Regions from separate parts of the Corynebacterium kalinowskii genome, predicted to be linked through region 2. Evidence: riboswitches for the same ligand, from Rfam matches in the RefSeq annotation. Region 2 holds a riboswitch; the other holds the start of a gene.

Region 1 (4,675 bases), 1.0 Mb from region 2:
GCAACTGGCGTTCGCGCACCACTCCGGTGGGTTGCTCTCTTCCGCAGGCACGTTCCTGCTGCTGTACGCGCCGACGCAGCTGCCCCTTGCTGTGGTGGAAGCACTGGTCACCGTGGTGGTCTTCCGTTCCCTGTCTAAGATCGCCATTCCTGAACTGCGACTGCTGGGGGTACGGGCATGAAAAACTGGATGTTGATTGTGGCCGCGCTGGCCATTGCTGCGTTGCCACTGTGGTTTCTGGACTCCGATTTCGAAGGCTCTGATGCTGGCGCCGAAGCCGTCGTCTCCGAGCAAGCCCCAGACTATGAACCTTGGGCCGCGCCACTAGTCGGCGAGCTGCCTGGCGAAGTCGAGTCCGGCCTGTTTGCACTTCAAGCTGCGCTCGGTGGCGGTGTGCTTGGCTACGCCTTGGGGTTCTATCGCGGAAGGAACCGTGAATCCGATCGAGCAAGCAGCGGCAGCTAGCCGCTGGGCCCAGGTCAACGTAGGGGAGAAGCTGCTGTTCTTTGTCGGACTGCTGCTCCTCACCATCACGCTGCCGCCCGCCGCACTCGCACCCATTTTTGTGGTGCTGGTGGCGAGCGCAGTGTGGATTCGGGTTCCGCTGCGTCTGCTCGCGGTGCTCGTTGCTGCCCCGGCTGCGTTTATCGCGGTCGGGGTGGGCCCGCTCGTGTTCAACTTCAGCCCCAGTGGAATGGTGTATTTGGGCTGGTCAAACGCCGCGTATGTGGTAGCGCGTTCCATCGTCGCCATGACGGCCACGATGTTGCTGGCCTTAACGACGCCCCTTCCCGAACTCCTCGGATTCCTGCGCCTACCCGCTGCACTGTCCGAAGTGATTTCCCTGATGTACCGCTTCGTCGGTACCTTGTTACACACTGCGCTGGCGATGCGAGAAGCACAGGCGGCTCGCCTGGGACGGCTGACTATTGGTTCCGTGGGAATGCAGGCCTCTTCGTTATTTGTGTTGACCTTCATTCGTGCGCGGGCGTTGCAAGAAGGACTGGAGTTGCGGGGAGATCCGTCGTCGCTGGCCGTGGCGAAGGTCAAGCGTCCGGTTCGCTGGGGGTTTGTTGTTTTTAGTGTGGTGCTGTTCATCGTGATCTGGAGGCTGGCATGAAGCTAACCAATGTGTCTTTCAAGCACGAGGACTGGGTGCTGCGTGATGTGTCGCTGTCGGTGCCTACTGGATCGCGGTTGGCCGTGTTGGGCGCGAACGGCTCCGGAAAATCGACCCTGCTCAAACTCATGGCAGGGGCGTGGCAGCCCTATTCTGGGACGTTGGCGTTAAACGAACCCTACGACTATTCGCGTGCTGGGCGACGGGCTTTGCGCTCTCAAGTGCAGATGGTGCTCCAAGAGCCCGATGAGCAGCTGTTTGCGCCGACGGTGTACCAAGACGTTTCTTATGGTCCAGTGAATTTGGGGGTCGAGGACGTCGATAAGCGCGTGGCAGAGGCGATGGACCTGGCTGGGGTCGCGCACCTCGCGGACCGGGTGCCGCATCGGCTGTCCTATGGTCAACGCAAACTGGTCGCGCTGGCGGGCGTGCTGGCGATGCGGCCCTCCTATTTGCTTCTCGACGAGCCGACGGCGGGGCTGGATCCCTTGGCAGTGCGGTCGTTGCTCACCGTTTTGGATGCCTTGGAATGCACAGTCATTTTGACGACGCACGACGTTGATTTTGCTTGGGCGGTTGCCGACGAGATCGGGGTGTTGGCGGATGGTCGGTTGACGGTGGGGAAGTCGCAGCTGCTGCAACCGTCGGAGTTAGGCATGCCGTGGGCGCCCCTGGTATCGCAGAAACTCGGAAAACCCATTGCGCGGCCGGAAGATTTACTAGACTAGGGGAACCAATCGTCACGGGAGCAAAGCCGATTCTTTGCTGAGAGGACGCAACACTCGGAGCGTCGACCGTTTAACCTGTCCGGATAATGCCGGCGTAGGGAGGAACCTCATGCTTAAGTCTGCTTTGCCTGAAAATGGAACCGTTACCACCGGTCCGATTTATCGCAGTCACAAAATCTACAACGAGGTTCCCTTTGGTGACTTGACGCTCCGCATCCCAGCGCGACGCATCGATCTCACCACTGGGGAACATTTTGATGTGTATGACACGTCGGGAATCTACACTGCTGAGGATCCTGAATTGGATTTGGAGCGGGGCTTGGCTCCGGTTCGTACCTGGGAGCGTGCGGAGGCTGTGCCTGCTTCCGAAGAGAATCCATCGTTGAAGGTACAGACCCAGCTGGCGTGGGCGCGTGCCGGGGTGATTACCCCGGAGATGGCATTTTGTGCGGCACGTGAAGGTATGGCGCCGGAATTTGTGCGGGATGAGGTTGCCGCAGGTCGCGCCGTGATCTGTGCGAACAAGAATCACCCAGAGATTGAGCCGATGATCATCGGCAAAGCGTTCGCGGTGAAGATCAACGCGAACATCGGCAACTCTGCCGTGACCTCGTCTATTGCTGAAGAAGTAGAGAAGATGGTGTGGGCCACCCGTTGGGGCGCTGACACCATCATGGACTTGTCCACGGGCAAGGACATCCACGAGACCCGCGAGTGGATTCTGCGGAACTCCCCAGTGCCAGTGGGCACCGTGCCGATCTACCAGGCGCTGGAAAAGGTTAATGGTGATCCGACCCGCCTTACGTGGGAGATCTATCGCGAGACGATCATCGAGCAGTGCGAGCAGGGCGTCGACTATATGACCGTACATGCAGGTGTGCTGCTGCGCTACATCCCGCTGGCCGCAAACCGCGTTACGGGCATCGTCTCCCGCGGCGGCTCCATCATGGCGGCCTGGTGTTTGAAGGAACACCGCGAGTCCTTCCTGTATGAGAACTTTGCGGAACTGTGCGACATTCTCGCGCAGTATGATGTCACGTTCTCCCTGGGTGATGGCCTGCGTCCGGGATCCATTGCGGATGCGAACGACGAAGCTCAGCTTGCGGAGTTGAAGACTTTGGGCGAGCTGACCTTGATTGCCCGTTCCCGTGGTGTCCAGGTCATGATCGAAGGCCCCGGCCACGTGCCGATGCACAAGATTCCGGTCAACGTGGAGTGGGAAGAGGACTGGTGTCACGGCGCGCCGTTCTACACCCTGGGGCCCCTGGCTACCGATATCGCGCCCGGCTATGACCACATCACCTCCGCCATTGGCGCTGCGATGATCGCCCAGGCTGGTACTGCGATGCTCTGCTACGTCACTCCGAAGGAACACCTTGGCCTGCCCAACCGTGACGACGTCAAGGTTGGCGTGATCACCTACAAGATCGCTGCCCACGCCGCGGACCTGGCTAAGCAGCACCCGCGTGCGCAGGAACGTGACGATGCGCTGTCCAAGGCCCGCTTCGAATTCCGCTGGCATGACCAGTTCGCGTTGGCGTTGGATCCGGATACCGCGCTGGAGTATCACGATGAGACCCTACCGGCTGAACCTGCGAAGACCGCGCACTTCTGTTCGATGTGTGGCCCGAAGTTCTGCTCCATGCGTATTTCTCAGGACGTGCGTGACTACGCGGCTGAGCACGGGCTGGAGACGGTAGAAGCCCTGGAAGCCGGTATGAAGGAGAAGTCTGCTGAGTTCTCTGCTGCTGGTGACCGGGTGTATTTGCCGGTGGTGGAGAGCTAGCTACTAGCTGAGGGCATGCTAGCGGGACCGCTCCTTTCGGGGCAGGTTCGCTAGTTTTTGTCTATCAGGCGGCGGGCGTTGGAATGTCTGGCCCTGGGACTATTGTTTCTTCGCCGGTCTCCGGTGTCATCGACGTGGATCGGAACCCCGTTCAGAATCATCTTTATGTGGGCTTCGACCGCGCTGTCATCATTCCAACCGTGGTGTTTGGGGCACAAGGGTGCCAGGTTATCGATGCTGGTGGGGCCGCCGCGCGACCAAGGGGTCACATGGTGTGCTTCGCAGCGACTGAGTGGTGCATCGCAGCCCGGATAGGCGCAGCACCCATCTCGGGAGAACATTGCGAGGCGCTGGCGGAAAGTGGCTGATCTGCTAGCGGTCACGAGCGATTTCACGGCGCCGTTGTGGTCGTGGACGACGATGTAGTCGGTGATGCGGTGGCCGTCGAGAAGCTCAAGATCGTAGAGGGTGAGGTCGATGCCGACGTTGCTGCCAAAATTGGCTTGCCAATTGAATTCGTCTTCTTCGGTGACGCCGATGACGAGCGAGCAGTGGCCTACGGTGTCTTGGCGGGTTTGGGAAGCCCAGCGAAGGACTTGGAAGAGATTGTCGGCGTGGCGTTGGGCAACGGTGCGATTGTCATCCTTGCGGCGGTCGTCGGTGGCCTGTTCGATGCGCCATGCGTCATCCATGAGCGCCTTGAGTAGTGCTGCGTGAGCTGCGGGGGCGTAGCCATTGAAGGAACACCCGCCGTGTTCGTCTTGGTCGCGGAGTTGGAAGCGACGCTGGTTGTAGGCTTCGTGCGGGTCTTGGGCAAGGCGACGGTTTTCTTCCCGGACCAGCTCCTTGGCGTAGGCATGGGTGGCTTTGGGGGAGGACTCGGTAGCGGTTGCCGCAGCTAGGTCGTAGATTTCCTCGCGTCGAGAAGAAGCTGAACTCAGTTTCTCAAGAGCCGACAAAATGAGGTCCTGATGCTCGACGGGTACCTCTTTTGGCCACGGGTTGAGTGTGCGTCGGTGAATGCGACGGGCCTGGAAAGAG
Region 2 (4,675 bases):
CAGGCGCTCCTCAGGGGAGAGCGTGTCGGATTTGGTTATGGAGACCATCCTTTGAGGAGTGAATCCGTCAGTCTGCTTATCCAAATTCAGCGCGTCCTTCCATACTCGAGCTGGCCTGCGCGAGACGGCGCTTCGGGATTCGCCCAGCTTCAAAGGCTTCGCGTCCTGCGATCACGGCGTGCTTCATCGCGGATGCCATCTTCTCCGGGTCGTGGGCGCGAGTGACTGCGGTGGCAAGCAGCACGGCGTCGCAGCCCAGTTCCATCGCCAGCGCAGCATCGGAGGCGGTGCCGATGCCCGCATCAAGGATGACCGGGATGTCTGCCCGTTCCACGATGAGCTCGATGTTGTGTGGGTTCAGGATGCCGAGTCCGGTGCCGATCGGAGCGCCCGCAGGCATCACCGCTGCCACACCTACATCTTCGAGGCGGCGGGCTAGTGCAGGATCGTCATTAGTGTAGGCAAACACCTCGAAACCTTTGGCTACCAGCTGGTCTGCGGCGTCGAGCAGTTCGATGGCATCGGGTAGCAGGGTGTCCTCGTCGGCGATGACTTCCAGCTTGATCAGGTTCGTCTCTAGCGCCTCGCGGGCGAGCTCGGCGGTGAGGACGGCGTCGCGGGCGGAGTAGCAGCCCGCGGTGTTCGGCAACGCCTGGATGTTGTTGCGACGCAACAGGTCGAAGATGCCCATGCCTGTGGCTGGGTTGAAGCGGCGCATCGCCACGGTGGTCAGTGCGGTGCCGGAGGTGATGAGCGCGCGTTCGAGCGTGTCCATGGATGTGGCGCCACCGGTGCCCATGATGAGGCGAGATTTCTGCAAGAATTCCATGTAGCTATCCTCCCTGTGCTGCGGTGACAATTTCGATCGCACCTGCTACAGGAGTGCGATCCCAGCGGCTGCGCGGCACCACTGCCCCGTCGACGGCAATGGCCACCCCTTCGGTACGCCCGGCGAGCGATAGTGCGAGGTCGGCGAGGTTTTCTGACGGCGATGGCTCGTAGTGAGCCCCATTCACTAGTGTCATGAGTGCTCCTTGAAGCGGAAGGGATCAATGGCGCGCTGCGTTTCCGGATCGACCGGCTTACCCAACGCGATGTCTGCGGTTAGCTTAGCGCCCACCACCGACAGTAGGATGCCGTGGCGGAAGTAGCCGGTGGACACGGTGACGTGCTCGGAGACTCGGCCGATCATCGGGACATCGTCGGGGGATCCGGGACGAGCCCTGGCCGTCATCTCATTAATGGTGCACTGCCAGAGACCAGGAATGATGTGGTGGGCGTCGCGAAGCAGCTGGTGCACGCCCTCTGCAGACACGCCGGGGCTGTCCTCGCGGGACGTGGCGCCGAGAACGATCGTGCCATCGCCGCGCGGCACCACATAGACGGGCCGCCCACGCACCACGGCGCGCACCGTGCGCGTGACCAGCGGCTGCAGGTACTCGGGCACGTCCAGGCGCAGGACATCGCCGTACACCGGCCGCACCGGCAAGGTCGGCACTCCCCCAATCTGCGCGAGCCCCGCTGCGACGATCACATGGTCGGCAGTGAGCTTATCGACGTCCTCGACCGCCTCACGCACGACGGCATCGCCGAGCAGGGACAGCAGCGCAGCGCAGAACTTCCGCGGATCGATCTGGTGGTCGCCCGGGATATGCACAGCTCCGACGACGCCTGGGCCAAGAGCCGGCTCCATGGCGCGGGCCTCGCGAGCCGACAGTCGATGGACCTGACCGATGTGTTCCTGCAGCTCGGTTAGCTCATTCAGGGTGACGCGGTCGGCGGAGTCACCGGCGCACACTAGGGTCTCTGAAGTGAGGTAGCCAACGTCCATCCCGGAGGCTTCGGCAACGGACCTCGCGAACTCTGGGTAGAGCTTTTTCGAGCGCTGCATCAGCGGATAGAGATTAGGCTGATCCCACACCACTTCCGACACCGGAGCCAGCATCCCGGCAGCGGCGAAACTTGCTTCGGAGACTGGGTTCGGGTCGTACACGGTCACGGTGTGACCGCGCTGGCGCAGCTCCCATGCGGTACAAAGCCCAACAATCCCGGCGCCCACGATGGCGAAATGCATAACTTCCTTCCTACGGCGGCATAACCCGCATCAGGTCTGGTGGTCGACCGGTTCGCTGGTCCTCTCAGCCCCGCCTGGATGGGGCTCCCACGTAAGTACTTCTACTATAGGACTTATGGATCGTTCCCAGCGGCAACTTGCCCTTGCCAATTCCCGGCTCTACTTGTGTACCGATGCCCGCACCGAGCAGGGCGACCTTCGTGAATTCCTGCACGCGTGTTACGAAGGCGGCACGGACATCATCCAGCTGCGCGATAAGAAGCTCGAGGCGCGTGCTGAGATCAAGGCCCTCGAAGTCCTTGCAGAAGTTGCTGCTGAGCACGGAAAACTCTTCGCCGCGAATGACCGTGCCGACGTGGCCTACCTGGTCGGTGCGGATGTGTTTCACGTGGGACAGGGTGACCTCACCACCGAGCAGGCGCGCCGGGTCCTTGGGCCGGATGTGCTGCTCGGGCGCTCCAACAACTCGGTGGCGCAGTTCGCTGAGTCCTACGCGGACCCAGGGCTGGACTACGCCGTCATCGGGCCGGTGTGGCCGACGCCGACGAAACCAGGGCGCCGTGCCGTAGGGCTGGACGTGGTTGCCGAATGCGCTGCTCTTGCTGGGGAAAAGCCCTGGTTTGCCATCGGCGGCATCAACGCGGAGACGTGTCCAGAGGTAGTGGGGGCAGGCGCTGAAAGGATCGTGGTGGTGCGCGCACTGACGGCTGCTGCCGATCCACAGCATGCTGCTGAGGTGCTGCGTGGCCTGGTGGCTGCGGACTAGTAGGTGTGGAACATGTGCTGGTGAGGCGGTTGAATATCGGTGGCTTAAGACAATGCAGCTATGTGGAACCAGCTTTTCGGAGCTGCAAAAGTGCTACATGTCTTGAAAACGGGAAAGTAGCGATAGTTCTACTCTCAACAGCTGGTTCCGCATAGCTGGAATCTACGGAGTCACTTGGCTGTGCTCGGAATTCTTCCCGAGATTTAGCGCGACAGCGTGGAATTGTCCTTGCTAGATTTGAAGCTACGCAAAACTAAATGTGAAAGAAGGGTTCTTCCATGATTCGTCCAGCACTCGCCGTCGTTCTCGCATCCGCTCTCGCGCTTACCGGCTGCGCTAATTCGCAGAAGGACTCTGACAAGAAGGTCGAGACCGCAGTTTCTGTGGAGAAGAAGGCTCCAACGGCTACTCCGACCTCCACCAAGACTGCTACTTCCGAAACCCCAACTCCAACGCCAGTTCAGTAATCTAGCAAGACAAGCAAAAGGGCCACCCGGAACAACCGGAGTGGCCCTAAAAGCTGTGAGGCTTACTTGAAAACGCCCAGCTTGCCGAACTTCTCAGCCAGCAAGTAGTAGACGGCGAGACGGCCGTTCTTGGAGCCGTCCTTCATCTTTGCGCCGATTTCGGCGATAGCTGCCTCGAGCTTCTCGTCAGACTCGGTCAGGCCCAGCTTCTTCTTCAGGAAGTTCTCGCGGACGGTCTTCAGCTCTTCTTCGTCGCTAAAAGACACGTAAGCCGCGTCAGCGTTGGACAGGGTCAGACGGTAGGTCTTGAGCATGCTCTCGAGAACTGCGTCGTCAGCCTTTGGGGCGTACTTCTTGACGTCTTCAATCCAGTCTTTTGCCATGGGAACTCCTTATGATTAGCAGAATTTGATACTAGTTTTGAGTCTACCCAAGACTCGAGCTGAACAGGAGTTTTATACATATCGGTTTGATCCCAAACTGATCAGATGCGCCCCGTGGTCTCCAAGAAGCTCGTCACTGCATCGAAGCTGCGTTGCGCTGCCAACGCGCCATCCATGTGGAAGTCCTGACCCGCTGCTGGACCGCACAGATCGGACACCGCGCGCAGCGATACCCAAGGAACTTCCGCAGCGAAACACGTCTGCGCCATGGCTGCCGTCTCCATGTCGGTCGCGATGGTCTCAGGGAATCGGCCCCGAGCTGCATCAACGTTTGACGCCGTGATGAACGCGTCCGCGGAAATCACCCGACCAGTCATGTGCGGCATATCCAGCGTCGGGATGGTTAGCGCATCATAAGAGGCCGGCATGCCCGGTACCTGGCCCGGCTCGTAACCAAATGCAGTGGCATCAGCCATGGAGTAAATCGCGTTCGTTGCCACCGCGATATCCCCCACCTCAATGCCAGTGTGCAATCCGCCACACGTGCCGGCTGCGATCACCAACTCGGCCTCTGGTACCAGCTGCAGGGCGCGGGCGGTACCCGCGGCAGCATTGGCCAGGCCGATGCCGGTGATGGCTACAGCGAAGGACGGTCCGAAGTGGAACCGCTGGTTGGCGATGGTTTCGGTGCGGGGGGCGTCGCCAAGCGTTGCGAGAAACGGCTGGGCCTCCATCTCCATGGCGCACTGGATGATGATCATGCCATGACCTCGCGCCACTCGTCCTTGTGCTCCAGGAACGCCTTGGCCTGGGCTTGCGCGCCCTCGAGCGAGTGGTTGGCGCCCCAGCCGCATTGGATCTCGTTGGCGGCGGGAACTTCCTGGGCCACGAGGATGTCGCGAAGGGTCTGTTCGAGGATGCCAAGGAACTCGTCCATCTCAACGCCCAAGGTCAGCGCGTAAAAGCCGGTCTGGCAGCCCATCGG

The links. Region 2 has a riboswitch for thiamine pyrophosphate ahead of thiO (glycine oxidase ThiO). Riboswitches for the same ligand answer to the same signal wherever they lie in the genome.
Region 1: linked by a shared signal. The riboswitch ahead of thiC (phosphomethylpyrimidine synthase ThiC) and the one ahead of thiO (glycine oxidase ThiO) in region 2 are both predicted to bind thiamine pyrophosphate.

Annotation. Positions count from the first base shown of each region.
Region 1 is NZ_CP046452.1:976,727-981,401, forward strand. Features, by position in the region: gene CKALI_RS04545 (energy-coupling factor ABC transporter permease) at 1-181, shown strand, start outside; gene CKALI_RS04550 (energy-coupling factor ABC transporter substrate-binding protein) at 178-465, shown strand; gene CKALI_RS04555 (energy-coupling factor transporter transmembrane component T family protein) at 434-1,120, shown strand; gene CKALI_RS04560 (energy-coupling factor ABC transporter ATP-binding protein) at 1,117-1,848, shown strand; TPP riboswitch at 1,853-1,966, shown strand; gene thiC (phosphomethylpyrimidine synthase ThiC) at 1,958-3,634, shown strand; gene CKALI_RS04570 (HNH endonuclease signature motif containing protein) at 3,685-4,675, opposite strand, start outside.
Region 2 is NZ_CP046452.1:2,452,476-2,457,150, reverse strand. Features, by position in the region: gene moeB (molybdopterin-synthase adenylyltransferase MoeB) at 1-84, opposite strand, end outside; gene CKALI_RS11905 (thiazole synthase) at 77-829, opposite strand; gene thiS (sulfur carrier protein ThiS) at 834-1,025, opposite strand; gene thiO (glycine oxidase ThiO) at 1,022-2,074, opposite strand; TPP riboswitch at 2,065-2,175, opposite strand; gene thiE (thiamine phosphate synthase) at 2,190-2,840, shown strand; gene CKALI_RS11885 (hypothetical protein) at 3,119-3,307, shown strand; gene CKALI_RS11880 (DUF2853 family protein) at 3,370-3,690, opposite strand; gene mtnN (5'-methylthioadenosine/S-adenosylhomocysteine nucleosidase) at 3,792-4,451, opposite strand; gene CKALI_RS11870 (S-ribosylhomocysteine lyase) at 4,448-4,675, opposite strand, start outside.